2 regions of the Cohaesibacter sp. ES.047 genome follow, and region 2 is predicted to be linked to the other one. Evidence: riboswitches for the same ligand, from Rfam matches in the RefSeq annotation. Region 2 holds a riboswitch; the other holds the start of a gene.
What was found. A riboswitch is a leader RNA that binds a small molecule or an ion and turns the genes downstream of it on or off. The one in region 2 is predicted to bind S-adenosylmethionine.

Region 1 (15,103 bases), 230 kb from region 2:
ATGGTAGGCCCAGAAGTGCTCGCCCTCTTCCTCACAGGAGCGGTCAGGTTCATATTCCGTTTCGACGATGACCTGCACCGAACCGGTGATTGCTTTGTATTTCAATCCGTCCATCTTCCGATGCTTTCATCCTTGCTGTGTCATCAGAGCTTAACAGCTGAAGGGATCACAGATTAGGGGGGTAACTTCAAGTCCCTGTTGCGAAAAAGTGAGCAAAAGTGGTTGGCATTTCCGGCGAACAGGATTTACCTCTGATGGCAGCTTTCGCTGATTGTATCGCCCCGATGGGGATGCGGGAAGCGATACGATGAACTGACGCCATGAACCGATGACAGGAAGACAGTTTGCTTGATGCCCGTTTGCGACGTTTCGTCGATCCACCCGTCAACGCCCTTGGCCAAAGCCTTGCCCGTCTTGGCGTAACGGCCAACCAGATCACCCTTGCAGGTCTTCTGCTTGGTGTGGCGGCGGCGACCGCCATTGCCCTTGAGGCCTACTGGACCGGTCTCGCCATTCTCCTCGTCAGCCGGTTGATGGACGGCCTCGATGGCGCGGTTGCACGGGTAAAGGGCAAGACGGATCTTGGCGGCTATCTCGACATTGTCTTCGACTTTATCTTCTATGGTCTCATCCCGCTTGGCTTTGCGGTTGCCCGACCAGAGAATGCGCTTCCGGCAGCCGTGCTGCTTACGGCATTTTACGCCAATGGAGCAAGCTTTCTGGCCTACGCCATCATGGCCGAGAAGCACAAGTTGAGCACGGTAAGCCACGGCTCCAAATCACTTTATTTTACCGGTGGTCTCGCCGAAGCTGGCGAGACCTATGCGGTTTTTGCGGCCTTCTGCCTCTTCCCAGATGCTTTTGCATGGATCGCTTATGGCTTTGCTGCCGTCACCGCCATCACGACCGGGTCGCGGATTCTTCTGGCGGTGCAGGTGTTCGGGCAAAAGAACACAGCAAAGGGCGGCGAGCGCGATGGGGCGGATTAAGGCAGCACCAGATGCCCGTCATCGTCGATGGGGAAAGCGCCCCATGCGATTTCCCATAGATAGCCATCCGGGTCGGCGAAATAACCCGAATAGCCACCCCAGAAGGTGTCTGCGGCAGGCTTTCGGATCACGGCCCCTGCAGCTTCGGCAAGCTTCAGTGCCGCGTCCACTTCTTGTTTTTCGCGCACGTTATGGGCAAGGGTGATGCCGCACGGTCCAGCCACCGGCTTGAAATCCGTGTCGGGGAGTTCATCGGCCAAACCTTCGATGGGATAAAGGGAAAAGACGGTGCCCTTGGTCTTGAAAAAGGCAACCCCGTCGCCCGGTTTGTGACTGGTCGGCCAGCCAAGGCCATCGCGATAAAAAGCTACCGAGCGGTCAAGATCGGTGACCCCCAGAGTGACGAGAGAAAGCCGTGGTTCCATCGGGCTGTCCTTTCAAGAAGCTGATTCGGACCAAAAGCGTAACAGGACCACAAAGTGCGATGGCAAGGAGAAAATCAGCCGAACCAAAAAACCGGTCTGATCAGGATCAGACCGGCGCAATCAAAAAGAGCCGAGTAATCTAGCCCGTAATGAGAGGCTAGAGGCTGCTCAAAGCCTGCTCGAAATCCTCCCACAGGTCCTCGATGTCCTCAAGCCCGAGCGACAGGCGCAAGGTGCCTTGGCCGATACCGGCTGCGGCCAGCTGATCGTCATCAAGGCGCTGATGGGTGGTGGTGGCCGGATGGGTGATCAGGCTCTTGGTATCGCCCAGATTGTTGGAGATCTTGACCACCTTCAGGGCATTCTCAAGGGCAAAGGCTTTTGCTTTGCCCCCCGCGACATTGAGCGCCACCATGGTGGAGCCGCCCGTCATCTGCCGCGCCACGACGTCGGCCTGCGGATGATCAGCCCGTCCGGGATAGAACACCCGCTCGATGGCTTTGTGTTCGGCAAGGCGGTCGGCAAGGATCCGCGCGTTTTCCGTCTGGGCCTTGACCCGCAAGGGGAAAGTCTCAAGGCTCTTGAGCATGACCCAAGCGTTGAAGGGGGAGAGGGACGGGCCGGTGTGACGGTGAACGTCCTTGAAGTCGGCTTCCAGAAACTCTTCGCTCGACAGCACCACACCGCCAAGACAGCGTCCCTGACCATCAATATGCTTGGTGGCCGAATAGACAACCACATCGGCCCCCAATGCCAGCGGGCTCTGCCACAGGGCCGTGGCGAAGACATTATCCACGACGAGCTTGGCACCGGCCTCGTGCGCAATCTCGGCAACCCCGGCGATATCGATCACCGAGAGCACCGGGTTGGTCGGGCTTTCAAGGAAGCAGGCGGTGGTGTTGGGGCGCATCGCGGCCTTCCACGCGCTGAGATCAGTGCCATCCACGAGGGTGCATTCGACGCCAAAGCGCGGCAGCAGTTCCGAGACAATGAAAAGGCAGGAGCCGAAAAGGGCACTTGCTGCCACCACATGATCGCCCGCCTTGACGCAAGCCAGCATCGCAGAGGAAACAGCCGCCATACCGGATGCCGTTCCGCGCGCGGCTTCCGCGCCTTCCAGAAGCGCCATGCGCTCTTCGAACATGGAGATCGTCGGGTTGGCATAACGGGAATAGATATAGCCTGGCTCTTCGCCATTGAAGCGGGCTTCCTGACTTTCGGCGCTGTCATAGACATAGCCCTGTGTCATGAACATCGCCTCGGAGGTTTCTCCCCATTGGGAGCGCATGGTTCCGCCATGAACCATCTTGGTGGCGGGACGAAGGGAGGCCTCGGGCTTTTTTGTGTCTGACATCAGTCTATCCAGTTTTCTAGCTATACCGGGCCTTGAATATAACAAAACCCAGCGATGCAATCTGCACGGCCGGGCTCGAAGTCATTCATCCCCCGACCTTTTAGCGACATTGTTTAACGTGGCGGCAAGCCGGCCGGCTCAAATGACCACGATGGACCTGTTTTTACTCCGATCAGCAAAGAGTGTCAATGCGAAGCCGATCCGGCACATCAGCTGGACGAACAATACTCAAAGTAAGCCTGCAATTTATTCGCTGTTTCACGGTCCCGATCCTTCAGGAGCAGGGTGTGCTTGGCGTCAGGCACATGCATACGGCGGGCATTGCTGCCGCATTCGTTGGTCACCGCATAACTGCCCAATTTGTCGATCGCCATGTTTTTGAGAATGCGTTTCTCGGCTGCGTTGACATGCTCCGCCCACAAGGATTCATAGATGCCCTTGCCGTTCCCGAGGAACTTCCACATCTTTTGGTTGGCCGACTTCATCCGGCTTTGCAAATTGTCGGAGAATTCGAACGTTAGCCAGCTGCCATATTCCGATTTTGGGTTTGCGGTCTCGAAATAATCGATATTGGCGATCTCGCGCAGATCAATGCGCGTTTCGGAATAGGTGTGCTCATTTTCGCTCTGACAGCCGTATCGGGTCTGTTTGCGGAATGTGATTTGGCAATTCTTAACCTGGACCGAGTTCTGCGCAAGGCGTGAGCGCGTGAGGTCTGTCTTCAACCGGGTCGCAAGTTTCTGCTCGAGTGCAGAGACGCGCGGCTGAGGTAGCGAGTAGGCAGGGCTCGCTTCATAGAAATACACTGAAGCAATGGCAATGGACACGAAACTGCAAAAGCCAAGGCCTAAAAAGAATGTCTTCATGAATACAACCGCTTGTTATGGAACAAGTATTTTTGTCATAACTGTCGAAATTATACAAACGAAGACTGTTTTCTAGCTTAAGCGCAAGTTAAGCCAAACAAGATGCATCCTAGAGCCAGATGCCGTTTTGCGCGCACTTGCAACGGTTTGTGCCATTGGTAATTTTACTTGGACATGAGAATGAAAATTGCCGCCGAAGCGGCTTTGCTCGAAAAATGCAGTTGGTTCGACGGGCAAAAGGCAAGGCAAACGGCTTCTTGCAGGGCCTTGACGCGGCCGCAATTGCACTGATCCGGCGAACTTGGTAAACAAGCGCAAGTCAACTCATGCAGGCGGTCTCATGTCTCTTCTTTCTTTCTCCGGATCCGGTATTCTCAATGACGCGGATATCGCCGCGCTGGTGAACGCGGGGGCCATCGCTTTCGACACGCCCCTTGATGGAGACCAGATCCAGCCTGCCAGCCTCGATCTGCGTCTCGGGCGCACGGCCTATCGGGTCCGCGCATCCTTTCTGCCCGGTCCGGATCGCACGGTGAAGGACAAGCTTGATCATCTTCAGCTACACCAGATCGACCTTAGTGAGGGAGCTGTGCTGGAAACCGGTTGCGTTTATATCGTGCCGCTGATGGAGAGCCTGACGCTGCCCGAAGGCATCGCCGCAGCAGCCAATCCCAAGAGCTCAACCGGACGGCTCGACATTTTCACCCGCGTCATCGCCGACCGATCTCAGCAGTTCGACAAGATCCCCAAGGGTTATTCCGGACCGCTCTATATGGAAGTCAGTCCCCGGACCTTTCCCATTCTCGCCCGTTCCGGTAGCCGCCTGACCCAGATCCGCTTCCGTCAGGGACGCGTGGTCCTTGACGATGCCGAGCATCTGGCCCTGCATCAGGCCGAGACCCTTGTGGCCTCGAGCGATCCCTTCATCGCCGATGGCATTGCCCTGTCGATTGATCTTGCCGGAGACGGTGTCGTGGGCTATCGCGCCAAGCGCCATGCTGCCGTGATCGACGTGGATCGCCGCGACGCGCAGGATCTTCTCGATTTCTGGGAGCCGATCATGGGCCGCGGACGGGGGGAGCTGGTGCTGGATCCAGACGAATTCTACATTCTCGTATCAAACGAAGCAGTGCATGTCCCGCCTCTCTATGCTGCGGAAATGGTGCCATTCGACCCGCTTGTCGGAGAGTTCCGCGTGCATTACGCGGGCTTCTTTGATCCCGGCTTTGGTCATTCTCAAGCAGGTGGTTCAGGAAGCCGTGCCGTCCTTGAGGTGCGCAGCCATGAAGTGCCCTTCATCGTGGAGCATGGTCAGATTATTGGGCGTCTGGCCTATGAGCGCATGCGCGCGCGGCCTGAGACCCTTTACGGGGCCGGGATGGGCTCGAACTATCAGGCACAAGGGCTGAAACTGTCGAAACATTTCCGGTCGGCCTGATCCCGGCGAAGGCCATTGATGATGAAGACCATTGAAAAAGAAGTCTATGCCGAACTGGAAGAGAAAAAGTCCCGGTTTCTGGCTTTTCTCGTTCCCATCAAGACATTTGATGCCCGCCTTGAAGCGTTGCGCGTCGAGCATAGAAAGGCGTCTCATCACGTCACGGCCTTTCGCTGCATCCATGACGACGACCGCATCGAGGAAGGTGCCAAGGACGACGGCGAACCGGCAGGGACTTCGGGCATGCCGATGCTCAAGGTGCTCATCGGGCGCGACCTCATCAACTGCGGTGTGATTGTGGTGCGCTATTTCGGTGGCACCAAGCTGGGGGCGGGTGGTTTGGCTCGGGCCTATTCGGGCGCTGCGTCCATGGCCATCGACCGGGCAGATCTGGTCACCTGGGAGCGCATTGAGACCCGCACCGCTACGGGGCGCTTTGAACAGACTTCGGACATAGAAAGACAGATTACCCTGTTGTCCCTTGAGGTGCTTGAGCGCAACTACCATGAAGAAGGGGTCGATATAACCTTAAAAGGCCCCCAATCTGCTCTGGAAGACTTTGACGCCTTCATGGAAGAACTCAATCTTTATTAACCATGCCAGTCGCCAATCATGGAAAACGGGCCATATTGCGCATTGTTGTGTAGTTTGCATGGCGCGGATTCACACTTGCTTATTCTCTCTGTGTGAAGTTGGTGTCTAAAGATTGAAAACACCATCAGGTTGTGAAGAGCAAGATGCTTGAGTTTAGCGTAGCTGCAAGTTTTGATTATCGATCGGACGAATACCGCGAGTTGTTTCAGGCTGCGGAGGTAACAGCCTTCCAGCATCCAGCGTGGCATTCTGCCATGCAGCGACACATTCGCAAACTGTCCAGCGTCGAAGAGCGTACGCTTATCATGCGGTGCAGCCAATCCGGACGTCTGCTCGGTCTTGTTCCCTTGACCGCGCGCCGCAAGATGCGTGCGACCATCCTTGAATATGCCAATCTGGGCCTCGTCGACTATGCCCTTCCGACCCTGCATCCCGACATTTGGAACTGGGTTCCCGATCCCGTAACGCTTGGTGTGAAATTGAGCGAGACCCTCGGGGCCTACGACATGCTGCGTATCAAGCACATGCCAGCCGACAACCCAGAGATCATGCGCCTGTTCCCCAATGCCTACATGGAGCGGGCCAGTTTTTCCGCTCATGCGGTTGAGTTGGGACCGGATTATGATGAGTGGCGACAGACCGCCATTTCCAAAGCCGAGCGCAAGTCCCGCGACAAGAAACGGCGCGCGATGCTACGCAACGGGGAATGGCAGATGCGTGTGCTGACCGATCCGATTGAGATCCGCACGGCATTCGAATATCTGCGTGTCTATCACAAGGACCGCTATGCGGACCGTCCCGGCTTCGACATGCTGCAGGATCCGGCATCCTTCGACTTTTATGTCGATCTTGCTATCAATGAAGCCGAGAGCGGGTTTGCCCGCACCTACCAGTTCACCTACGATGATCGCGTCGCCGCCGTCCAGTTCGGCATCGCTGATCGGGGACGCTATGTCTATCTGATGATGGGGCTCGACTATCAGCGCATGAGCAAATATTCCCCAGGTCTGCTGATGACCGAGGATATTGCCCGTGACTGTATCGACCGCGGCATGACCTTGTTTGACCTTGCTGTGGGGGACGAACCCTACAAGGCGAAATTCGGCACCAAGTCAACACCGATCTATACGCTCTGGCATGCCCATTCCATGCTGGGCAGTGTCGGCATGGGCGTTGCTGATATGGTCCGGGGATCGCAATTCTCAGGTCGCATCCGCCGTTGGGTCAGCTGACCTGAAACCGCTTTCCCTCAATCTGCATCAGGAAACAGGGTGACCGGATCACCGGGTTTCCAAACCGGCCATTTGCGAAAGATCTGCGCAAACAAGTCCGACCCCTCATGTCCTTCAAGCCATTGCTTCAGCCGCTCGGGCGCAGCCTCGTCGAACCATGCCCTGTCGGTGTTGGCAAACTGGCGCACGAAGGGAAAGAGCGCGATGTCAGCAAGGGATATGCGCGCACCGAAAAGCTGCGGTGACGCGTCCAGTCGATCAAAAAGCGGCGTTAGAGCCTTCATCGCCAGATCACGTTCGGTGGCTTCGTCCGCATCCTCAAAGCGGGTGGCATATTTATAGCGATCCAGATGGCCCTTGAAATCTCCATCCATCGCGCCGATCAAGCCCAGCATGTCATCAAGCGTGCCGCTTTGCGGCGAAAGCCAGTCGCGCGGATCATTCTGTTCAAGCGCCCAAAGCATGATGTCGAGGCTCTCATCAACGACCCGTCCATCGGGCAACTGAAGCACCGGAACCGTGCCCTTGGGCGAGATTTCGAGCATGTGCGCTGGCTTGTCCCTTAGAACAATTTCGCGCAATTCTACCTTGATGCCCGACGCCCACAGCCCCATCCGGCCACGCATGGCATAGGGGCAGCGGCGGAAGGAATAAAGAAGGGGTAACGGGTTTGAGGTCTCGTCAGACATCAGGCTTGCGTCCTGTCGGCTTTGAGCAGGTCTTTCATTTCGGCAATCTCAAGCCGCATCGCCCGGACTTCTGCCGTCATGCTTTCGGTTTCCACGTGAATGGCAGCCCGGTCCGCTTCAGCGGTTGCTTCATGTTCGGACTGCATGGCCGAGACAATGATACCGATGAACAGGTTGAGCACGGTAAAGGAGGTCATCAGGATAAAGGGGACAAAGAACAGCCAGGCCGTCGGATGGGTTTCCATCACCGGGCGAACAATCCCCATTGACCAGCTTTCCAGCGTCATGATCTGGAACAATGTGTAGGCCGAAGCCCCGATTGAGCCGAACCACTCCGGAAAACCGGCACCATAGAGCTTGGTTGCCATCACCGCGAACACATAATAGAGCAACCCCAGCAACAACGCGATGGAGCCAAGCCCCGGCAGGGCTTCAAGGAGGGCGGTCACAACCCGCTTGAGTGACGGCACGAAGCTGATCAGACGCAGCACCCTTAGCACGCGCAAGGCGCGCAGAACCGAGAAGGCGCCCTGCGTCGGCATCAGGGAAATGGCCACCACGACAAAGTCGAAGATCGACCACGGATCCTTGAAGAAACTCAGTCGATGCACGATCAGGCGCAGAGTGATCTCGACCACAAATATGATCAGAATGGCAGCATCGACGAACCGGAACAGCCCGCCAAAGGCCGTATAGGCTTCGGGCCAGGTTTCCAGCCCCAAGGTTATGGCATTGAGGATGATCACGGCGGTAATGGCCATCTCGAAGCGGCTAGAGGAGAGCAAGGCGTTCAGTCGATCAAGCATTCAGGGGCAATCCTATTATCAATCCGGTCCTGTCCTGTCTGGAGATTTTTGGAACCATCCGGCATGTGAAAGCCATACAAAGATAAGCAGAACTCCTGAAGCTGCAATGGCCATGATCCACAATTTGCTTCGCACAAGGCAGAAAATCAGATAAAAAGACGCCCGCTGATCGCGATCCCCGACGCGCTGTCAAAAAAGTGTCAAAAAGCCATAGGATCGCGCTTGTGGTTGGTCACTTTTGTGCTAGATATGGCGCAGGTCAGCGGGTGTAGCTCAATGGTAGAGCAGAAGCTTCCCAAGCTTACGACGAGGGTTCGATTCCCTTCACCCGCTCCAACTGCTTTTCCAGAAATCGCTATTTCGCCTGCTTCGGTCGCGTCTGCCTCAGCCTCGCTTGCCTCAGTCGGGCCAGGTTACCGGCCAATTGTCGGGCCCGCCAGCATAAACGCCATCGCATTCGCCTTTTTCGCGAAACTCGACCGCCTCGAAGAACACGCGCTTGCCTTCTTCATGCAATTGCCAGACAGATTGCGAACCGCAATCCCCCAGACCGCGCCCCTTGAACAGGCCCTTTAGCATGAAATCCTTGCCGGAAAAGCTGATGTTCCAGGCATCGGCTTCATTGGCATTGCTGCTCTCATTGCCGTCCATATAAAACGGGGTGCGCGTGATGGCGCGGCTCTCGTCTAGCGGAACGGTGAAGAAGGCATAGGGCTGATTGTAGGCACCACCCATACCGCAGGGAAGGCCATAGAGATCGGCATTGTGCAGGGTCAGGCGAAACCCGACGCCCGACTCGAGCACAGCGGTGCTGCCGTAGAAATGGCAAAGCGCATCTTCCGGGGCGAACCATGTTTGCCAGATCTGACGCGGTATCTGGGATTGTCCATGGAGTGCCACGATGGGAATGCGAGGGTTCGGGGGCTGGTCTCCCTTGACCTGCAGAGCGTAGGACGTGTTCAGGAGATCCTGATACTCATCCATATAGATCATGCCCGCCACGCTCCCCGACAGGGAGAAACGGCTGGTCATAGCTTGCGTTCCATTGTCGATCTTGACAGTTGCAACCGAGCCGCTTTTCATCGCCTTGACCAGCCATGCGACCACATCAGGATTGCTCTCGTGATAGGCTGCTCCATCTTCCCTGATGCCCTTGTTCGTTGCGATCAGCGTGAGGGTGTCTGTTCCATCGATGGTGATCAAAAACCGCGTGCCTGGCGTGATTGGAACCTGACTTGCCATGCGCACCGAAAGCGCATTCCCGAGCCTGTTCGCCCGATAAACCGACAGGCTGGTCACTCCTTGATAGGTCTCGGGCACGAGGGACAAGGTGCAGTTCATCGCCGTGTCGCACCAGACGGTGATATCGCGAATTTCCTTGTAACTGCGCGCAAGCGACGGCTGGCTGGTGAAAAGGATCGAAGCGGCTGCCAAAACGGCAAAGAGAGTCCGGGTGATCATGACCATTCCTTTGGCGGATGAGAGACTTTAGCAAGAAAAGAAGATGGCAGGACTAATTGCCCAGCAGGTGCTTTTGCTGTTCTTTGCCAAATCCGATGGTGATGCCCGTTTGATCTTCGAACACCGGCCGTTTGATCAGGGTCGGGTTGGCCAGCATGAGCGCCTTGGCCTTGTCTGCATCCACATCCGTCTTGTCTGCGTCGCAGAGGCCACGCCACGTGGTGGATCGGCGATTGAGGACGGCCTCCCAGCCGTGCGCCTCGATCCAGCGGTCGATTTCCTCTTCGCTCACCCCGTCGGCGCGAAGATCAATGAAGGTGACCGGTTTTCCTGCCGCCTCGAAGGCCTTCAGCGCCTTTCGGCAAGTATCGCAGGTCTTGATGCCATAGAGTTTCATGCACGCCTCTTGGATGGGATTCGGATCGTTGTGTTTTACGCTAGCCGATCTTTTGTCCCATCAACAGAGGCTAATTGCAGGGTATCGCGGCCACAAGATACGCCCGCCCGACCTAGACGGGCGGAAAGCGTATCGTAAGGAGTTGACGCCCGCCCGACCTAGACGGTCGGAAAGCGCATCGCGAAGAAAGACTGTGGCCGACAGATTGGCCTATTTCTCGATGCCCCTATGGGCCTGATCACCCCAGAGGCGCTCGATAGTCTTGTCGCGGCCACAGGATACGCCCGCCCGACTTAGGCGGTCGGAAAGCGTATCGTAGCCAGAGACTGTGGCCGACAGATTGGCCTATTTCTCGATGCCCCTATGGGCCTGATCACCCCAAAGCCGCTCGATGGTCTTGTCGCGGCCACAGGCGAAGCGATAATAGCGATAGCGGACCGGGTTCTTGTTGTAATAGTCCTGATGGTAGGTCTCGGCAGCAAAGAAGGGACCGGCCGGTGCGATCTCGGTTGCGATCGGTTTGCCCAGCGTCCCGGCCTTGTCGAGCGCCTCCTTCGAAGCCTTGGCGATTTTCGCCTGCTTATCATTCAGCGTATAGATGGCGGTGGTGTAGCTGTGACCGCGGTCGCAGAACTGCCCACCCGCGTCTGTTGGATCAACCGACCGCCAGAAAACATCCAGCAATTCATCATAGCTCACCTTGCTGCTGTCATAGGTGATCTTGACCACTTCGAGGTGTTTGGCCGCTGTGTGGTTTTCATAGGTGACATTCCTGGTGGTGGTGCCACCCGAATAGCCGGAGATGGTTTCAACGACCCCGTTCACATGATCGAAGTCGCTTTCAACGCACCAGAAACAGCCGCCTGCGAAAATGGCAGTCTTCAGATCATCTGCGGCAAGGCTGGGGCCAGCCAGAGTGGCGGACAGAGAAGCCGAAAGAGCGAGTGAGGCAGCAAAGAGAACAGATTTCAAGCGAGATGCTGTGTGTCGAGGCATAAGAGGTCTCCCTAATCGTGGTTTTGCCTCTTTGTGCCGTGTGATTGTGGCATTGTCGCGCAGAAAATGGCCCTCTCACGCAGGCTTGAAGGGATGTGATGAGATTTCAAGCTCAGGCCGCCTCCAGACGCCATTCCGTATGCACACAATTTCGACCCTTTTTCTTGGCGGCATAGAGACCTTCGTCTGCCTGATTGATCAGAGACCGAATGCCTCTCACTCTGCCGTCGTGCGAAACATGAGCGATCCCGATACTGATTGTGACGTGAACCGGTTGGGATCCAATCATGATGGCCTGGTTGGCAACAGCGACCCTGATGCGTTCTGCAATGTCTTTGGCCTTGCTTTGGTCAACGTTGCGGATGAGGGCGATGAACTCCTCGCCACCGTAGCGCGCCAGAATGTCCTCTTTGCGCAAGGCGTTCTGTATATGCAGCGCCGTCTCGCGCAGGATTTCATCCCCTGCCTGATGCCCATGCGTGTCGTTGATCTTCTTGAAATGATCGAGGTCCATCAGCATCACCGCATCGGTTGGAGCCAGATCCTGCGGATAATGCTCAAAGAAATAGCGACGGTTGAAGGAACCCGTCAGTTCGTCTGTTTCCGCCTGCAGCTTTAAAGCGCACATCGCACGCTCGGCCAGCAAAATCACCGCAAACATGAAGATCGAAAAGTTGACGATAATAATGTAGAAGAAAGCCGTAACCGGGTGGAACAGCATTATGTCAGGCTTCAGGAAGCCAATCCCGGCAATCAGCGACAGCAAACCTCCTAGCCCGCAAAGCCCCCCCAGAATATATTTTACTCTTTTTGCCGTCGCGTCGTTGTTTCTAATGAAGTCGATGCCGCAAGCAAATAAGGTTGTTGTTGCAACAAAGTTGAAAATGGCCGACCGAACCGGCTGGCTCAGGTAGAACTCGGTGTGCAGCGCGGCTGCAATCAATCCCAGTGCGGGCAGGAGCACCAAAAAATCATGTCGATTGTATGCCTGCCGGTTCAGTGCGCGAAATCCGATAAAGGTCATTGCGTAACCGAGCATGCCGATTGCAAAGCTGCCGAACGTCCAGATGGAAAAGGGCACTTTTCCCAAAAGGCCATCACCTGCAAGTGTAGAGCCGATAACCATCAAAACAACTGCAGCGAAAAGCGTGAGCAATCCGGCGTGAGGCCGTGGGATCGTCATGTGCAGGTAGAGGAAAGCAAAAGCCCCGACAAGATAGGTGGACTTCTGAAGCAACAGCACCGTAGCCAGATCTAGATCGGAATTTATCAAGAGCCAAATTTCCTCAACATATGCGAGACTTAGGGGCTCTTAGGTTAGACACCAATTGTTAAAAAAACGGTTTGAAACAAAAAAGAATCCGCAAAATTGACAATATCAACAATGGTTATCCTAGCCACTGCTTAATGACGTCGATAAAATGGTCGGCAAATTTCTTCTGCTTTGAGCTGCCGACACCGTGAATATGAAGGAAATCGGGGCGGGTGGTCGGCTTCTGGATGGCCATGTCAACGAGTGTCCGGTCGTTGAAAATCACATAGGCGGGCACCTTATGCTCCCTGGCGAGATCGGCGCGGGCCGCGCGCAGAGCCTCGAACAGGTCCTTGTCTGCTGCGTCCAGCTCGGGAAGGTCGCTCTTTGAGCGCTTCGGTCGGGACAGCTCGGTCGGCCCCATCACATCCGTGCGATAGGCAAAGCGCAGCGATCCTGTCTTGAGTTCGATGGCCTTGTCGGTGAGTTTTAGAGCACCATGGCCTTGAATGTCGATCTTGAGGAAGTTGGCCGCCACCATCTGTCTCAGGATAGCACGCCAGTCCTCTTTTGGGGTTTCCTTGCCGGTGCCATGACACTTGAGCTTGTCGTGGCCATACTTCTTGATTTTCTCGTGGGTCAGGCCGCGCAGAATATCGATGAGCTGAACCGCGCCAAAGCTTTCGCCAGTCGCCTCCGCCACCTCAATGAGCCGCAGGGCCTCGACATTGCCATCCTTGAGCTTGGGAGGATCAAGGCAGATATCACAATTGCCGCAGGGCTTGATCGTCTCGCCAAAATAGGTCAGCAGGGATTGCCGGCGGCAGCTTGGCGCTTCGCAAAAGGCAATCAGGGCATCCAGCCGCTTGTGCTCGCGGGCGAGGTGATCTTCCTCGCCGCCTTCATTGTCTATGAAGGAGCGTCGCATGCGGATATCATCAAGCCCGTAAAGCATCATCGCTTCGGATGGCTCGCCATCCCGCCCCGCACGGCCGATCTCCTGCGCATAGGATTCCATGTTGGAGGGCAGATTGGTGTGAAAAACGTAGCGCACGTCCGGCTTGTCGATCCCCATGCCAAAGGCAATGGTGGCCACCATGACAGTTCCGCTTTCGCGCATGAAAAGAGCCTGATGGGCGGCGCGGATCTCTGAATCCATGCCCGCATGATAGGCAAAGGCCCTGATGTCGTGATCCCTGAGAAAGTCAGCCACTTCCTCGGTCTTGCGCCGCGACAGGCAATAGATGATGCCGGACTGGTCGCGCCGCGCTTCGACAAACTCGATAAGTTGCTTTTTCCAGTCTTTGCGAAGCGTAACGGACAGGCGGATGTTAGGCCGGTCAAAACCGGAGACCACCACTTCGCCTTTGCGCTGACCATCGGCTGCACGCGGGAAGAGTTTATCCGCAATATCCTCACGTGTTGCGTGATCTGCGGTCGCCGTCAGCGCTGCAATGGGCGCATCGGGGAAAAAGTCAGTCAGGCGCGTGAGGCCTTCATAATCGGGTCGGAAGCTTGGGCCCCATCGCGAAATGCAATGCGCTTCGTCGATTGCGATCAGCTTCACCGGAAGTTTGGCGAGGGCCGTCAGCATGCGTTCCGTCATCAATCGCTCGGGCGCGATATAAAGCAGGGAGACCTCTCCGGCTGCGACCTTGCGCCAGACAGCGACATTGCCTTCACGAGAGCGCGAACTGTTGATGGTCTCGGCGGCAATGCCCGCCAGCTTGAGCGCCATGACCTGATCTTCCATCAGCGCAACGAGGGGCGAGACAACCAGCGTCAGCCCGCCGAAGATCATCGCAGGGATCTGGAAACAGATGCTTTTGCCCATGCCAGTCGGCATCACGGCAAGCGTGCTGTTGCCTTCCAGCAGCGATTTGATGACTTCGGCCTGACGACCGCGAAACTGATCATAGCCATAAACCGTCTTGAGCACGTCAAGCGCCTGAACTTCCGGCGCCGCATCGGCATCGAACACCACCTTGCTGTGCGGCGCGAACAGGTCCTCGTCGGAGGACGTGATTTCGGCTGCAAGCGGAGAGTGGGATGGTGGGTTCATCGACTGATTTCTAAAGGCAAGGGAACAGGTGTCCCGAACCTATCTGATTTGCGAGGCAAAGGTAAACCGCCAAAAGGCCGTCGTGAAGCCCCTGTGAAGAGTGATCGCCGAGGCTTCAATTGGCCTGCCGTTGATCCCGTTGTTTGTCTTTCCTAAGCACGATAAAAATTCATGAGGTCGCAGCATGAAAAAAGCCGGTTCGCACCTTCATCCGATAACACAGCCGCAGATTTTGGCCCACTCAGTTCGAGCGTACCGGCGGGCGCGTGCCGATGCCGTGTTCTGTTTTCTCCCAGTGATGGGGGGCCACGAGCAACTGGAACAGTGCCCGCCACGCAGCCGGTGTCATGGCAAGCCAGTAAAGCGGCATGGCAAACACACTCATCCAGCCCGCGCCGTAACGCTTGCTGACAGCTGAGCGGGCCAACAGCATCATGCTGCCATAGCCGAAGATGAGATTGAAGCTGTTAAGCGACAACAGGAACCAGTAGAAAATCGAATCGGAGCCCGATGTCATGACAGCCGATGCCAGTGCCGCGCCG
Region 2 (15,103 bases):
AGAAAGACAATTTGTTCACTTTTCGAGCAGTTTTTCCCAATAATTTGTTAATACACCGCCCTCGAATGCAGTTTCTGGCACGATTTCGCCCTTCATAAAAATCGCAATCTGCAGGTTGCGCGCGATTGTTTCAGCGCGATCAATGTATAGTGCTGCGGCTGCCGGTGGGCAGATCTCCCGTGCGGTCTTTCTAAACAGATCTAGCCATTGTGCAAAGTCATCGGGCTTCAATCCCTCCAACTGCGTGTGGGCCGGAACGGGTCGCCCACCATATTCTCGTGTTTGCATCAACATCGACCGCCAGAAGCGTTTCATGGTGTCGAGATGATCCGCCCAGTTTTGCGTCATCCCCTTGGCAAACAGCACAGACAAACGAGGGTGCTCCCGAATGCGGTCGTAAAAGGTTTCGACCAACAGAGAAACCTGTTCCTCGGTAATGGAGGAATCGAGCGGTTTTCCCGCGCGCTCCATACGCGGCAAAGAGCGACCGTGTAAAACTACATTGTCGGTCGCGTCTGCTTCGCTTTGCACCGGTTCGGTCGGCAAGGACCCTGCGATTGTGCTGGCGATGCCGGAGGTCTCGTTTGTCGAATTCCTTGAGCGGGTCATCACTCTCAACCCCATAGTGTGCGCTCAGCCGAATCTTTGAGCCACAAAATACCGATTATAAATGATAAAACAAGAGAAAATACCGAGACTGAATGTATCGTCGGCCGGGCGACCCAGCGGATATCGGGTGTCTTGCTGACCCTGATCAGTCGCAAAACAACTGATATTGCGAAACCCGAGCAGAAGGATCCTGATCAAATCGCTCCAGCCGGGCCTGATCTCTTGGACTGTCGACGGCTGGCCGAATCCCCGTCCAGACCCGGGTATCGATGCGCCAGCTGTTCTTCTGAGGCACACGGGCGGGATCCTTGAGTTCAAGCAACATGCGCCTCTGCCATGGCTGCCGAGCATGCTCGGCTGATCGCCAGAGCCAGCGCCGCTCTGCCCGTTCGACCAGACCGCGAGGCCGTGGCAACTCAGCAACCAGAATCGGACACTTCAGCAGCTTGAACTGACTGAGAGCGGCCGTCACCGCCCTGACTGCGACCTCAAACAACAGAATGGGCGGCTCGAGGTGCACAAAGGCTGGCGGGCTACCCCAATGGGCTAAAAACCGACGGATCTGGGATCGGATTTCCGCTTCGATGACGTTGGTCCGCAGATTGAGGCTTCTGGCGGCCCGAGCAAGATCGGGCCTGTCCGGAAGCCTGCCAGCATATTGCCGGTTATCGGGGAAAAATCCCGAAGACAGCGGCGGAAAGCTCTTGGTCAACGTCAAAGTAAGCCCAACCGGGATCTTCGGCGGGCCCTTCTGATCTCGGCTTTGCAAACGATGGGCCTCTTGCGGCCAGATGTCCGAAACTGAAAGACAGGCGATGGCGCCGATAACCTGCCTGCCCGCAAGATCCATGATGGCTTCATCAACGCCTTCTGACAAAGCAAAATCCAAGGCACAAAGCACGGCATGATCCCCGTTCGGAAAAAGGCTGGAAAGGGGTGATCAGATTGTATCCGTCGCCCTTCGCCACAAACATGCACTTCGCTTGGCCTGAATCAAGGGCTGATCGACCTATTATCCCGCTGGATCGAAATCTCCCCGCTCAGCCTTTACATTGCTGTATTCTCAGAATTCCTCAGGTGTTTTTCGCGTATTAGTCATGTATCGCACAATGCTGCTAGGCTTGCTGCATGACTACTTGAATTCCATTGAACAAAACTTCCGCACCAACTAACAAAATTTTCACCTGAATTTGGTCATTTGTTCAAATTTTCTTTTCCGCGCCATTCTCAAGCTTGACTACGCAAGCTATACTCTGCACCTGCGCACGATGAATGTAAGTTTTGGACATTACTTGTTCTGTTTAAAAAATTCGTCCTGCAAAGCATATTATGCTATAATATGATGAGATCCAGTATAGGATAAACTATATTATGCACACCAGATCAATTTAAATATGTTTATTCAGTGAATGCGACTGATTGAAAATTCAAATGCACACCTAAACTAAATCATAAGCGCAGCATACGCACTTTTTCACTTAAATAGGTAGTAAAGCTTTATTTTCAGTAGAATTCTTATTTTTCCTTCCATATACTATTACAAGGGAAGTGCCGAAACCGATAGTGCTTGTCCCCCAAGCTGTGCTGTCGGACCACGGGCTTTCAATCTTCCCGATATGACGGTCCCCACGTGCAAACCGTCTTGAGAGGTCGCTGGACGCAGCGGCCTCTCTTTTTGCCATACCCCGACGCCTTTATCATGCCCCCGTCATCTTGCTCCAAGACCAAAGATATTCACAAGCCGCTTGAACTTCTCTCATTTTCGCCCTATGTTCGCGGCATCATCTAGAGAAGGGCTGGCGCCCTCGCCAACCTGCCGACCGCGGCAAGGTGGCACCTACACGGGATGTGGCGGCATCTTTGCAAACCGCGAAGATGGCGCAAACTAGCGGAATGATACCTTCCCCCGTTTTGCCAGCCTTCCACACCGTGTCACAGGTGTCGTCTTTTTGCGCACCGACATGCAAGGAAGGAAAGACTATGTTTGAAGCTGTCGATTTCGATCGCGATTTCTCCGTAGACCAGCTCAGCCCTGCACCTCAGGGCGGACGCGATCGTGCAAAAACCGCCATGCGCGAGCGCTCTCCGAGCGAGGCGACCCTTGCCGTGCTCGAGGCTGGCTTCCGAACCCGTGTCATGTCGTGGCAAACAGCCCATGATGTCGGCGCGCGCAGCGGCCTGACCCTTGGCTGTCTGAGAGAGAGAACCGAACAGTGCGCCGCCTTGACTCGCGCAGGCCTGCCTTATGCGGTGGATGAAACGCTGTTTGCTGCGCTGGTTTATCACTATCCGGTGCTGTCACGCGAACTTTCAATCGCATTTAAATAGCACGGGCAAATAGCACGGCCAAATAGCACGGCATGTTTGCCGCAGTACGCCGATGGCGGGCCGCCGGAACAATTGTTGCCTACCGGGTCGGAAGAACGGGTCAGACCCGGCGGGATGCCCGCACACGGGCAGCAGAGCTCAGAATCCCGCCTTCCTGTATGCGTCCCTCGCGCACTGCGCTTCTGATCCAGTTGACGGCAATGGCAGGCATGTCGTCGTTGGCCATCGCCGTGTTGGACATAAGCAGCATGTCATAGCCTGCCTCGACCGCACGAATGGTGGCCTCCTGTGGGGGGGCCGTTTTTCGCACGGCCCCCATGTCGAGATCATCGGTCATGGCCAAGCCCTCAAAGCCGAGGCCTCCGCGCAGGACATCCTTGATCAGGGCACGGGAAAAGGTCGTCAGCTCCCCATTGCCGCGCTGACCAACACGGACAAAGAGATGCCCGCTCATGACAGCGTCGGCCAATCCCTGCCGAATCAGAAGCGAGAAGGGCTTGAGTTCCTGCGGATCCCATGTCTCGCGAATGTCCACGAAGCCGTGGTGGCTGTCAGAGCGCGACAGGCCGTGACCGGGGAAATGCTTGATCGAGGTGGTCATACCATGGCGTCGATGGGCACGAATGAAGGCTCCGGCATAGGCTGCGACCGTGTTCGGGTCGGCACTATAGGCACGGCGGTTCTTGCCGATGACCGGATTGTAATCGCGATGCAAATCGACGACCGGCCCCAGATTGAAGGTGAAGCCGGCGCGTGACAACTCCTTGGCGGCGGTGCCGTAGAGTTTTTCCGCACTGGCAACGCTCCGGCTCTGAGCCACCTTGAGCGCTGATGGCAGTCGGGTGAAGCCGTGTTTCTGTCTTAACCGCTGAACTACACCGCCTTCATGATCGATGGCGATGTGCCTCACGCCGGCATTGTGGAACAGACGATTGAGGCCCGCCACATCGCGACTCGAGCCGATGTTGCGCCCCAGATAAACCACCGACGCAGCGCGTCCCTTGGCAATGTGCGAGGCGATGCTCTTGACAAATTTACCGTTGGCGCTGCGACCAGTAAAGCCGATCATGATGAGTTGTCCGATGGCCTGATCGAGCTCGGCGGCATTGACGATCGTCGGGCGGATCAAGACAGGCGCGGCGAGCGCTCCGGCAGTCAGCATCATGGCGCTACGGCGCGTCAGGCTTTTGGGATCGCTCATCAGGGGCCTCATGTTTGGCGCGGTGATTCTTGACGGGAAAGCACGTGAATGGCCTTTCAAGCCAAATCAATGAGTCGAAATCAAGGCTATGGGCAGCCATAAGCTGGTGCCCTCACCTTTTGCTTGAAGCTCAGGTGCTTTCGGCCTCAAGACGGGCCAGCAGATGATCGAACAACGGGTTGGCCGCCTGGAAAATATAATCGAGTTTGCCAACGGAGATGGTGGTTGCCCCCAGAGCCCGCAAACGGCAGGCGATTGAATAGACCGCCCCTTGCGGCGCATGCAGGCGCATCACGTGCTCCTGATGTCCATAGGGCGCGTAGGCGCCGTTCGCCTCGAACTCATCACAGATCTGCTGGCTTATGGCGGCTGCATCGTGATGGGCTGCGGTGATCTCGCGGCGGGTGCGCCCGGCTTCCTCGGCCTGAACGCGGTCGAGAATTTCACCCAGCGCCGTCTTGGCCGCATCGGACCAATCCGCTGTCAGAGAGGCGACAAGGTTCGCTTCAGAGCGCAGCATCACCCCATCATCAAGGATCTTGAGATTGTTGGCCTCAAGGGTCGATCCGGACGAGGTGATATCAACGATGATATCCGCAGATCCGGCAGCAGGCGCCCCTTCGGTCGCTCCAAGACTTTCAACAATGCGATAATCGACGATACCGTGTTCGGCGAAGAAACTGCGCGTCAGGTTGATGTATTTCGTCGCGATGCGCAGGCGATGGCCGTAGCGCGCGGGCATATCCATGGCCACGTCGCCGAGATCCTCCATCGTGCGCACATCGATCCACGCTTTGGGCACGGCTATGACGACGTTGGCATGGCCGAACCCGAGTTTGACAAGCAGATCGATATAGCGCTCCGGCGTTGTCAGATGCTCGCGGATGAGATCTTCGCCGGTGACACCCAGATGGACCGAGCCGTTTTTCAGCTCCTTGGCAATCTCCGATGCCGACAGAAAGGCGATTTCCACATTGTCGATGCCCTTGAGATGGCCACGGTAGTTGCGCGCCCCGCCCGGACGCGCGACATCAAGCCCGGCGCGGGCGAAAAAGGCGTTGGCATTTTCCTGCAAGCGACCTTTGGAGGGCACCGCAATGATCAGAGGATTGTTGCTCATGTTGCTCTCTCCTATGCCATGCTCTTGGTATCGCCAAGACGATCCAGCCAGACGACGAAGCCGATGGCCGGCACGGCGGCGATTTCATTTTCGTCGTTGAGTCTGGCGCGCTTTGCGAGGATGCCCAGCAGGCGGTCATAGCGTCCGCCCCCGGCGACGGGCTTGTCCTGACCATCGAAATGCAGCTCGAAATTGAAGCCCGAATAATAGTCAAGCCGGCGTCCGAAATCGGCCTTGAACCTCAATTTTGTTCCATCGGGAACGGCCGTCTGGATGGCGTCCATACGCTCATTGAAGGCGCTGAGCGCTCCTCCCAGCAGGCCACCCTGCTCGGCGTCAAAGGCTGAAAGCTGCTCAAGGCTTTGCTTGCCGACACCCTCAAGATCGAGAAAGCGCGCAATCAAATCAAGCTTGTCGGCATCCCAACCGGCGTTGGCCGCCAGTTCGGCCTTTTCCATGTAGCGCTCGGCGATATCGCCAACGGACCGGCCACCAATCGCGTCCAAACCGGCAATGTCGAGCATTTCCTCGACTGCCTCGCGCACGTCAGACCCGGCCTTGCCATCAAGGATACGCGCCAGTCCGGCGGATGCATCGGCATTGTCCGAGCCGCCCTTCGCGAGACGCTCGAGCATGCGGTCAAGCACCTTGCGATCCCCAAAGGCACCTTCAAGGCGTCGCTGCCAGACCACAGGGGTACCAAGAGCAGTCAGCAGGGCGGAAAGCAGGGCATTGTCGCCGATCGTCACGGCTGGCGTCGCGCCTGACAGATTGGAGACCATGGCGAGGGCGCGCGCGATGCTGTCAGCGTCAAAGGACGCTCCGCCTTGCGGATCGATCTGCTCGATACCGGCCTGATAGAATTCCCCGGGCACACCATCAGGACGCTGGCGGAACACGGGGCCGACACATCCATAGCTCGCGGCGCGATCGATGGGACCGGTGCCCAGATGATGCAAACAGGCGGGAATGGTGAATTCAGGCCGCAAGGCCATCTTCTCGCCATTTGCGTCCGGTGCCACATAAAGGCGGCGGCGGATATCCTCGCCCACCAGATCAAGGAACAGATCGGCGTGAAAGAGGATCGGCAGATCGATGGCGGTCGCTCCGGCCACGTCGAACTGCTGCGCCAAAGCGCTGCGCATGTCATCTGTCAGAAGTGTCATCTCGTCTCCTTTGGCCCGCGCCTGCATTGCGGGCTACTTGGCAGCGGCGCGACCAGCATCCCGATCCGCGGCCTGATCTGCCAGCATCTTTTTGACTGTCTTAATAAGGTCAGCGGTGGGGACTTCCACCTGCGCCGGACGACTCTCGCGCCAGGTGGCGTTGTCCTCGATTTCCGCAGACAGGCGCTTGCCCTCTTCCAGATCCTTGATCTGGACGACGCCTCTCTCCTTCTCATCGGAGCCCTGAATAACGGCAAGCGGACAGTCGCGCTTGTCGGCATATTTGAGCTGGTTGCCGAATTTCTTCCAGTTGCCCTGATACATCTCGGCGCGAATGCCCTCTGCGCGCAGGTCCTGCACCATCTTCTGGTAATGCCCAAGGCTTTCCACGTCGCCATCCATGACGGTGACCAGCACGGGTGCAATCACATCTTCATTGTCGAGCTTGCCGAGGTTTTTGAGCGCTGCCATGAGGCGTGACACGCCGATGGAGCACCCTGTTGCGGGCACATCGCGACCGACAAAGCGCTTGACGAGACCGTCATAGCGACCACCGCCACCGACGGAGCCGAACTGAACCACTTCGCCCTTCTCGTTCTTGACGTCAAACAGCAGCTCGGCCTCGTAGACCGGGCCGGTGTAATATTCGAGGCCACGCACGACAGACGGGTCAATATGGATGCGGTCCTTGCCATAGCCGCAGGCATCAAAGATGGCCTGCATGGTGGCAAGCTCCCGCGTTCCGGCGTTGTCCATCTCGAGTGTGCCTTGCGTGAAGGCGATGACCTTTTCGACGTTGTCAGGGCTCAGGCCCGCGCCCTTGGTGAAGTCGCCGCTTTCATCCTTGCGACCCTCGCCAAGCAGAAGCCGCACGCCATCCGCGCCGAACTTGTCCAGTTTGTCGACGGCCCGCAATACGGTGAGGCGGGTTTCGGCATGCTCATCACCGGCAAGACCGATTTCTTCCATCACGCCGTCTAGAACCTTGCGGTTGTTGACGCGAATGACATAGTCACCGCGCGAAATGCCGAGGGCTTCCATGGTATCGGCCATCATCATGCAGATTTCGGCGTCGGCTTGCACACCCGGCGCGCCGACGGTGTCGGCATCGAACTGCATGAACTGGCGGAATCGTCCCGGTCCCGGTTTCTCATTGCGGTAAACATAGCCCGCGCGATAGGTGCGGAACGGCATCTGGATTTCGTTGATATTCTCCGCGACGTGACGGGCAAGAGGCGCTGTCAGATCGTATCTGAGGCTCATCCATTGTTCGTCATCATCCAGCAGCGAGAAGACACCTGCATTGGGGCGGTCGGTATCGGGCAGAAATTTGCCAAGGCAGTCGGTATATTCGAACGCAGGCGTCTCGATGGGATCGAAGCCATGATGCTCGTAGACAGCCTTGATCTTGGCGATCATGTCGTCTGCTGCGCGAATGTCGTCAGCAGTCCGGTCCACAAAGCCGCGCGGCAGGCGGGCCTTGAGTTTGTTGGGCTTCTTGTCTTTTGCCATGGTTGGACGTCACTTCGATTTGAATGGGTTAAGGAAATCCCGCTCGTTGCAGGATTATGGCCTTTTCCCTAGCCCATCCGCCCGCAGGCGACAAGGGTGAAGCAAGACTTTTTCGCCCCTGTCATCGTTCCGACAAGAAGGCGTGAGGCAAGCGGCTTTGTAAATACGCGCAAGGAACGGACAGCCTGCCTTGCCCGTTTGCTCGTCGGAAATTGTCCCGGCGACGGTTGACGTCAGGTGGGGCGACGAAAATCAGACCGCTCCTTCTCCACCTGATCGCGGCAGATGCAGCCTTCGATATGGTCATTGACCAGCCCCATGGCCTGCATGAAGGCATAGACCGTTGTCGGGCCAACGAAGCTCCAGCCCCGTTTTTTGAGATCCTTGGAAATGGCTTTGGAGATATCGGTTTGGGTCAGTTTGATCAACTCTTCATAGATTGGCCGGTCCGGGCGATCATTGGGGCCGGGTTCGTGAGCCCAGAAATAGGCCGCCAGTGACCCGAATTCGGCGCGCATCTCCTTGGCGCGCTGAGCATTGTTGATGGTGCTTTCTATCTTGGCGCGGTGCCGGACGATCCCGGCATCCGCGAGGCAGCGCTCCACGTCTTCTTCGGTAAAGGCAGCGACCTTGTCCATGTCGAAATTGGCAAAGGCGGCTCGGAAATTCTCCCGTTTGCGCAGGATCGTGTACCAGCTGAGGCCTGCCTGAAATCCCTCGAGACAGATTTTCTCAAACAGGGTTCGGTCGTCGGCCACCGGCCTGCCCCATTCCCGGTCATGATAGTCCTGATAGTCAGGCTTACCGCCGTGCCACCAACAACGTGCCAGACCGTCTTCGCCGATAATCAATCCGTCCCGCTTGTTCATATCCGCCATTTCGCTACCTCGAACCGATAATTGTTCTTATTTTGTTCTAGTTGAGATTCGTTAATGAGTCAATAAAACCCACAGGCCTTTGACAAGCAGCGTGTCGGTGCTTTCGGGTTATTTGCAAAGCTCTTTGCTACGCAGGCTCTCAGTGCTTTCCGGGGGAAGACACCTGCCGCTGATGGGGCTGTGCGTGTGGGGAGTGAGCTAAGCTTTTTGCTCACGCAAGGCTCTCGGTGCCTTCCGGAAGGAAGACACCTGCCGCTGATAGCATTTTGCGTGTGGGGAGTGAGCTAAGCTTTTTGCTTGCGCAGGCTCTCGGTGCCTTCTGTGAGAAGACACCTGCCGCTGATGGGTCTGTGTATGTGGGAAGCGAGCAAAGCTTTTTGCTTGCGCAAAAAGCTTAGTCGAACAGGGCGTCGATGTCGTCCTGGCTGGCAACACCTTCCTCGTTGTCGAGGGCGGGACCGTTCAGAAGCGCTGCATCGCCTTGTTTTTCCATTGGATTTTCGACTTCGATTTCCTTGAAGTGATCGATGCCGCCCCAGATGTCCATCATGTTGACGATGCGGCCTTCGATAAACCGCAAGACGTTGACCACCTTGGTGATGCGCTGCCCGGTCAGATCCTGAAAGTTACAGGCTTCGAAGACTGAAACCACGCTTTCCTGAATATCGTGGGTCCACTGATCTTCTTCACCGGTCAGGACTTTGGAAAGCTTTGACGCATTCTCGTCGATGATCTCTGCGGAAGCGAGGATCTGCTCGGTTGCCTGTTCCGTGCCCTGCACGATGGCATCGAGTTCATCCGTGACACGGTTCATTTCCGCCGAATGAAGACCGTTGACATGAAGGGTGGCAATCTCGCGCTTTGTCTCGGCGATGGCCTGATAGATCTCGTCCATCTCCTTCTTGAGCTTCAACGCTTCGCTCATTTCGGCGCGATAGCTCTCAACGATGTTCTCGTTGAGGTCCTGAGCCGGGGCCATCATGCTCTTGAGAGCTGCCAGCTCCGTCATGATGTCCTGATACTGCCCCCCGGACATTGAGCCATTAGCTGCTTGGGGCTGTCTGGACGATTCGTTGCCCAGAATCTGCTCAATCCGAAATGGTTTCGTCGCCAGTGCCATTCCCATTCTACTCCTGAACCTTGAATGTCATAGGCCGATTATCATTGCCGGATGTTCCGAAATACCTACGTAACAAATTGGCATTAGCTAACGGCACAAATTTAGGATGACCATAGGCTCGCTTTCGTTAAAAATAGGTTTGTGTTTTCAAAAAAATGAACATGTCCGTTCCGATTTGTTGTCGCATAATTTCCTTAGCTCCGCGCAAAATTGAACGGGGAGAGAACCGATCATGTGAAGTTGCCATCGCGTGGCCGATTGACGCGCATGCCCATTATGCGCATTGTTGGTCTGTTGAATCTGCCGGTTCTGACTGAGCCCGCTTCCCATGCCTGTCTTCGAGCAACACTGCAGGACCCATAAACGTGAAAAAAGCCCCGATCTGTCAGCCTGCCGGCATCCCCCTGCGACAGACACGCCCTTATGGAGCACGGTTGCTCAAGGCCCGAGCGCACGCGCAGCAACTGGACTATCCCAAATGCGATGTCAGTTCATTCGGTTTTGTGGTCCTCATATCGCTGACCCTGTTGTTGGCGATCCTGACGGGACCCGCGTCGGCGAACAGTTTCAGTGACAAAGATGTCATTGATGGATTTTACAAGACCGTCTTTGGTGCCGAAATCAAATCCCTGAGTTGGGGGACACAGACCAATCGGGTGAAAAAATATGTGAAACCGGTCAAGGTCTGGATCGACAATCGCGCCAAACTCAACCGCCTAAAGACCGTGCGCTCGTTCGTGAGGGGATTGCCGAGCAAGATCCCCGGCCTGCAATTGCACCTTGCCCGCACGCCCAAGGAAGCCAATTTCCGGATCTATATCGTGGATTCCGCCAACTACCAGCGCACCGTGCAGGATGAGGTCTTTCATGATCCCAATATGGCTGTTCCCGGCCAATGCATCGTCCGGGTGCTATCCAGACGATCGGGGATCCTGAGGTCAGACGCCGTGATCGTGTCCGATCAGGGGCTGTCGTTGTTCCGGCGCTGCATGGTGGAGGAAATTCTTCAGGGACTGGGTCCGGTCAATGACGATGCCAGCCTGAGCTACTCGGTGTTCAACGATCTGACGACTTATGATGCGTTCACCAAGTATGACCGGTTGATCCTCAACATGCTCTACAGTCCGTCCGTGAAGCCGGGAATGACACAAAAGCAGATCCATCCGCTGACACCGAAGCTGTTGCATTATGCCAAGAAGGTTGTCGGACACTGATCTCCTATCCTCTCCTTTCCTCCTACCCTCTGCTTTTCACGCAAGACTGTCTGACCTGAGAGTCGGGCGGAGCTGATATTATCAAAGTTTTAAGGATAAGTCGGCACCGCTAACCAATTTTTAACGCTGACTCCAATTCGGCGGCTTTGCAAGTTTTCATTAACCTTTTCGATTTGTTTCCAGCCTACCATGGGGACGAGGAAATGCGTAGATCCCGGCCGTGTATTGGGCATGGGAGGGCATTTCGAAAGTGTTGTTTCAGTTGGGCTCAATGTCCATGAGCCCAGTCGTCGATTCTGTGTTGTGAGTATGTCGATGAAGCGTTTGTTATTTTGTCTGTGCACGAGTGCTCTCGTTACCACCGGGTCTTATGTTGCCCCGGCGGGTGCCAGTTCATTGCGTTATGCCCCGCCTCCTCCCGTGATGCTCAAAGCTGATCAGATCCAACCATGGGTCATGCAATTGCGTCCGGGTACACACAGGGCTGTCCCACGTGATGCCCGACCAAGAGTCGATTTCAGCCGTCTGGCACCAGCGCCCAATCAGGGCCGGACCCATGCCGCATCTGCCAAGCAGCGGAAGCAACGCGTCCGCGGCATTGATCCGCGCTTTTTGCCAACTGTCGTCGATTATGCCGGTCCGCATCGGGCTGGCACCGTCATCGTGAACACCAACGAGCGTTACCTCTATCTGGTTGAACCGGACGGCACCGCGCGCCGGTATGGCGTCGGCGTCGGTCGCCCCGGGTTCTCATGGGCCGGAACGCACAAGGTAACCCGCAAGGCCGAGTGGCCTTCCTGGCGTCCTCCGGCAGAAATGCGTGCCCGCCAGCCGGGCCTGCCCGCCTATATGGAAGGGGGACCGCGCAATCCTCTTGGGGCTCGCGCGCTCTATCTGGGATCGACCCTTTATCGCATTCATGGCTCGAACGAGCCGTGGTCCATCGGTCATGCGGTCAGTTCCGGCTGCATCCGTATGCGCAACGAAGATGTCATGGACCTTTATCAACGCGTTGGCGTCGGAACCAAGGTGGTCGTGATCTGACGCTGCAAGCAAAGCTATCTCTGCAGGTGAGAGAGTAGGATCCCGAAGACGGATCTTGCACCTTGGGCTCCCTTTTCGGGGGCCCTTTTTTTTCGATCTGAAAGGGATTTTGAGAACGACCTGGAGGAAAACCACGGTTGCAACGGCAACAGCGCGGAACTGGACGGGATGATGACGCGCTAAAGCATATCGCAATTAATTAACCTCATACCCGGCAGCTTTGAAGTCGTTCAGACACTCCTTGGCAGAATAGAGGTCACAAATGTCACCGATCGCGTCTGAGATTGTATCGAAGCTTCTGGCTGCTCGCTTGCGCAGCAGTGTCTTGAGTTTGGAATATGCCATTTCGATGGGATTGAGGTCCGGTGAATATGGCGGAAGAAACAGCAGCCATGCTCCCTTTGATCTGACGAGCTTTTGAGCTTTCTCACTTTTGTGGAAGGCGACATTATCGAGGATGACGATGTCGCCAGCTGACAGGGTCGGCAGTAGTTGAGTTTCAATCCAAGTTTCAAAGATACGTCGGTTCATCGGAGCATTGACGATCCAGGGCGCAACCATCCCACGGGATCTCAAACCAGCGATGAAGGTCTGGGATTTCCAATGACCAAAAGAAGCGTGAGCGCGATAGCGCTGTCCTTTTGGTGACCATCCAGACCGTTTGGTCAGCTTCGTGTTGGTTGATGTCTCATCGATAAAGATCAATCGGGACAATGCTTTGTTGAAGAAAGGCCGGCGCTGATTGATCCATACATACCGATCATGAGCAATCGCGGCCCGTAGCTGTTCAGTGGCTACCAGACTTTTTTTTATGGCTCAGGCCGAGCCTGTGAAGCACGCGCCCAACGCTAGAGCGATGCACATGGACCCCGCGTTCAGCCAATTCCAGACAAAGCTCATCAAGCGTCAGATCGCCATTCTCAGACATGCGCCTTGTGATCCATTCATGATGCACACCCAACTTGCCTTTGTCTGGTCGGCCTTGCTTGCGAGGCTGCACAGAACCCGTCTCTTTCTTGAGAAGCATCAGGTTATTGACAAACCGTGGTGACACGCGGAAATGGCTGGCGGCCGCCCGATGCGAATGACCGGCATCAACAAATGAAGCAACACGTTCGCGCAATGCAATAGGAAGTGATTTGCCCATGATGATCCCCTTTTCTCAAAGGGAATCACAATTGGCAAAAAATGGGAATCCTGAATCTCATTAACTGCGACACGCTTTAGAGGAAAGCGAGCGTGCGCAGGCGCTTGTCGTGATACATGCGCGCATCGGCCAGAGCCATCAGCGATGCGAGGCTGCCGTCGGATTCAAAGAAATGCACGACACCAATGCTCAGACCAAGCTCGGAGAAGCCCTGCTCGGCGATGCGCTGTTCAATGAGGTTCACCTGCTCCCGCAGATCTTCGGCATCAAGGCTGCCCGCCCTTGGGAAGACCTGAACGAACTCGTCTCCCCCCAAACGAAAGACACGGTTATCGGCAGAAATACGGCTGAGTTCTTCTGCGACAAGACGCAACGCGCGATCGCCCTCACTGTGCCCCAGTGTGTCATTGATCCGCTTGAAGCCGTCAAAATCGATGATCATGATGGCCGAGTTCCGCATGGCCTTGGGATCGAACATCGAAAGCTCGCCCCCGTCCTGCACCTCGTTCTGCATGTCAGAAAGGCATTCCTTGATGAAATTCTCGAAAGCCCTGCGATTGCCCTGTTCGGTTATAACGTCGGTGTTGGCATCCTCTGTCGCTCTTAGCGCTTCGGTTCTGGCGGATCCAACCTCGATATAGAGGCCGTACAGCAGCGCCAGCTCCCGCATCAGGGTGACAACATCCTTGAGATCCTCCATCGCATGATCATTCGCGACAAGCGCATAACCAACACATTCGTTGAAGGAGTTCTTCAATCCCATGCCGAGCACATGCTCCAGCCCTGCGGCTCTGACCTCACTACTATTGGTAAGATAGGTCTCAAGTTCCGTGCCCACCATGATCTGGCTGCAAGGCTTGAAGTCGTCCCGGCAGCGCAGCGTCGGCATCATACCGGACGACAGGGACTGTCCATCATAGGCTTCGTTGAAGCGCAGCGAATGAGAGCCTGCATCCAGCCCACCAAGGGTGATCCAGCGTACATCGAGATGCTTGCGCAATGTATCGAGCGCAGCCCGATCAGGCTTTACGCCGTTGGAGACTCGCTCGGAGAAGTCGTCTCTCAGAGACTGAATGCGTCGCCCCAGCAGATTATCATACTTGACGAGCAGCAAGTTGTTGTCGCCGTAAGCATGGCAGGAAACACTCCAGCCGCTCATGGAGGCCAGATCGAACAATTCGTCGGAGAGATTTCTACCGCACCCACATTTGTGCATAGAACAAAAGGACAGGATCCGCTCTTCCAGACCAGAAGGAAGATCGTTGATGGCCTTGTTGCGATACTGAACCTGACCGGCGGGGTCAATGATGATCACGCCGTCGCTCATTTCTTCGAAGATCGTGTCTAGACTGATTGGCAGTGTCCTAGGCAACGCAGTCATGATTGTTGGCCTCATCTGTGCTCTCAAGACAGAATTATCGACACTGATTCATAAAATCCCCTTAAACCATAGAGTTTTCTTTGTCTTTTTACCACCAAGCCCCCCGCATACATCCTGATGCAGAGAAGCCGCACCGCCTTTTGGGCGAAGTTAAAACGTCCATTCGCCCTTGCAATCATGATTGGCGGGGCTATCCTATTTTTCAACGATTCCAAGTTGTTTGGTTCTCACGAACGGGGCAACTGCGACAATTTGGCTTAATTTTTGATGAAAAAGATGCTTCATCGATGCATCAAATTCGCTAAGAATTCAGTCATGGTACGAGTAAATCCCGACGCTCCTAACCTTGTCGTTAACGTTTGATCGGGTAAATTCGCAAAAGG

Region 1: linked by a shared signal. The riboswitch ahead of CPH65_RS10590 (O-succinylhomoserine sulfhydrylase) and the one ahead of CPH65_RS11665 (hypothetical protein) in region 2 are both predicted to bind S-adenosylmethionine.

The regions. Positions count from the first base shown of each region.
Region 1 covers NZ_LT907844.1:2,317,554-2,332,656, forward strand. Annotated here, with positions in the region: gene apaG (Co2+/Mg2+ efflux protein ApaG) at 1-114, opposite strand, end outside; gene CPH65_RS10580 (CDP-alcohol phosphatidyltransferase family protein) at 345-989, shown strand; gene CPH65_RS10585 (VOC family protein) at 986-1,414, opposite strand; gene CPH65_RS10590 (O-succinylhomoserine sulfhydrylase) at 1,572-2,768, opposite strand; SAM riboswitch at 2,849-2,928, opposite strand; gene CPH65_RS10595 (hypothetical protein) at 2,978-3,634, opposite strand; gene CPH65_RS10600 (2'-deoxycytidine 5'-triphosphate deaminase) at 3,975-5,072, shown strand; gene CPH65_RS10605 (YigZ family protein) at 5,091-5,666, shown strand; gene CPH65_RS10610 (GNAT family N-acetyltransferase) at 5,921-6,898, shown strand; gene CPH65_RS10615 (glutathione S-transferase) at 6,916-7,587, opposite strand; gene CPH65_RS10620 (ion transporter) at 7,587-8,393, opposite strand; tRNA gene CPH65_RS10625 (tRNA-Gly) at 8,656-8,729, shown strand; gene CPH65_RS10630 (DUF1176 domain-containing protein) at 8,793-9,854, opposite strand; gene CPH65_RS10635 (arsenate reductase) at 9,907-10,251, opposite strand; gene msrA (peptide-methionine (S)-S-oxide reductase MsrA) at 10,597-11,247, opposite strand; gene CPH65_RS10645 (GGDEF domain-containing protein) at 11,360-12,520, opposite strand; gene recQ (DNA helicase RecQ) at 12,636-14,561, opposite strand; gene CPH65_RS10655 (glycosyltransferase family 2 protein) at 14,803-15,103, opposite strand, start outside.
Region 2 covers NZ_LT907844.1:2,547,377-2,562,479, reverse strand. Annotated here, with positions in the region: gene CPH65_RS11675 (group III truncated hemoglobin) at 16-546, opposite strand; gene CPH65_RS11670 (ChbG/HpnK family deacetylase) at 755-1,510, opposite strand; SAM-I-IV-variant riboswitch at 2,386-2,496, shown strand; gene CPH65_RS11665 (hypothetical protein) at 2,590-2,937, shown strand; gene CPH65_RS11660 (glycoside hydrolase family 3 protein) at 3,038-4,138, opposite strand; gene hisG (ATP phosphoribosyltransferase) at 4,269-5,258, opposite strand; gene CPH65_RS11650 (ATP phosphoribosyltransferase regulatory subunit) at 5,270-6,424, opposite strand; gene hisS (histidine--tRNA ligase) at 6,458-7,936, opposite strand; gene CPH65_RS11640 (DNA-3-methyladenine glycosylase I) at 8,170-8,805, opposite strand; gene CPH65_RS11635 (protein phosphatase CheZ) at 9,209-9,934, opposite strand; gene CPH65_RS11630 (DUF2927 domain-containing protein) at 10,300-11,148, shown strand; gene CPH65_RS11625 (L,D-transpeptidase) at 11,464-12,192, shown strand; partial or broken gene CPH65_RS25035 (IS630 family transposase) at 12,388-13,339, opposite strand; gene CPH65_RS11615 (GGDEF domain-containing protein) at 13,416-14,720, opposite strand.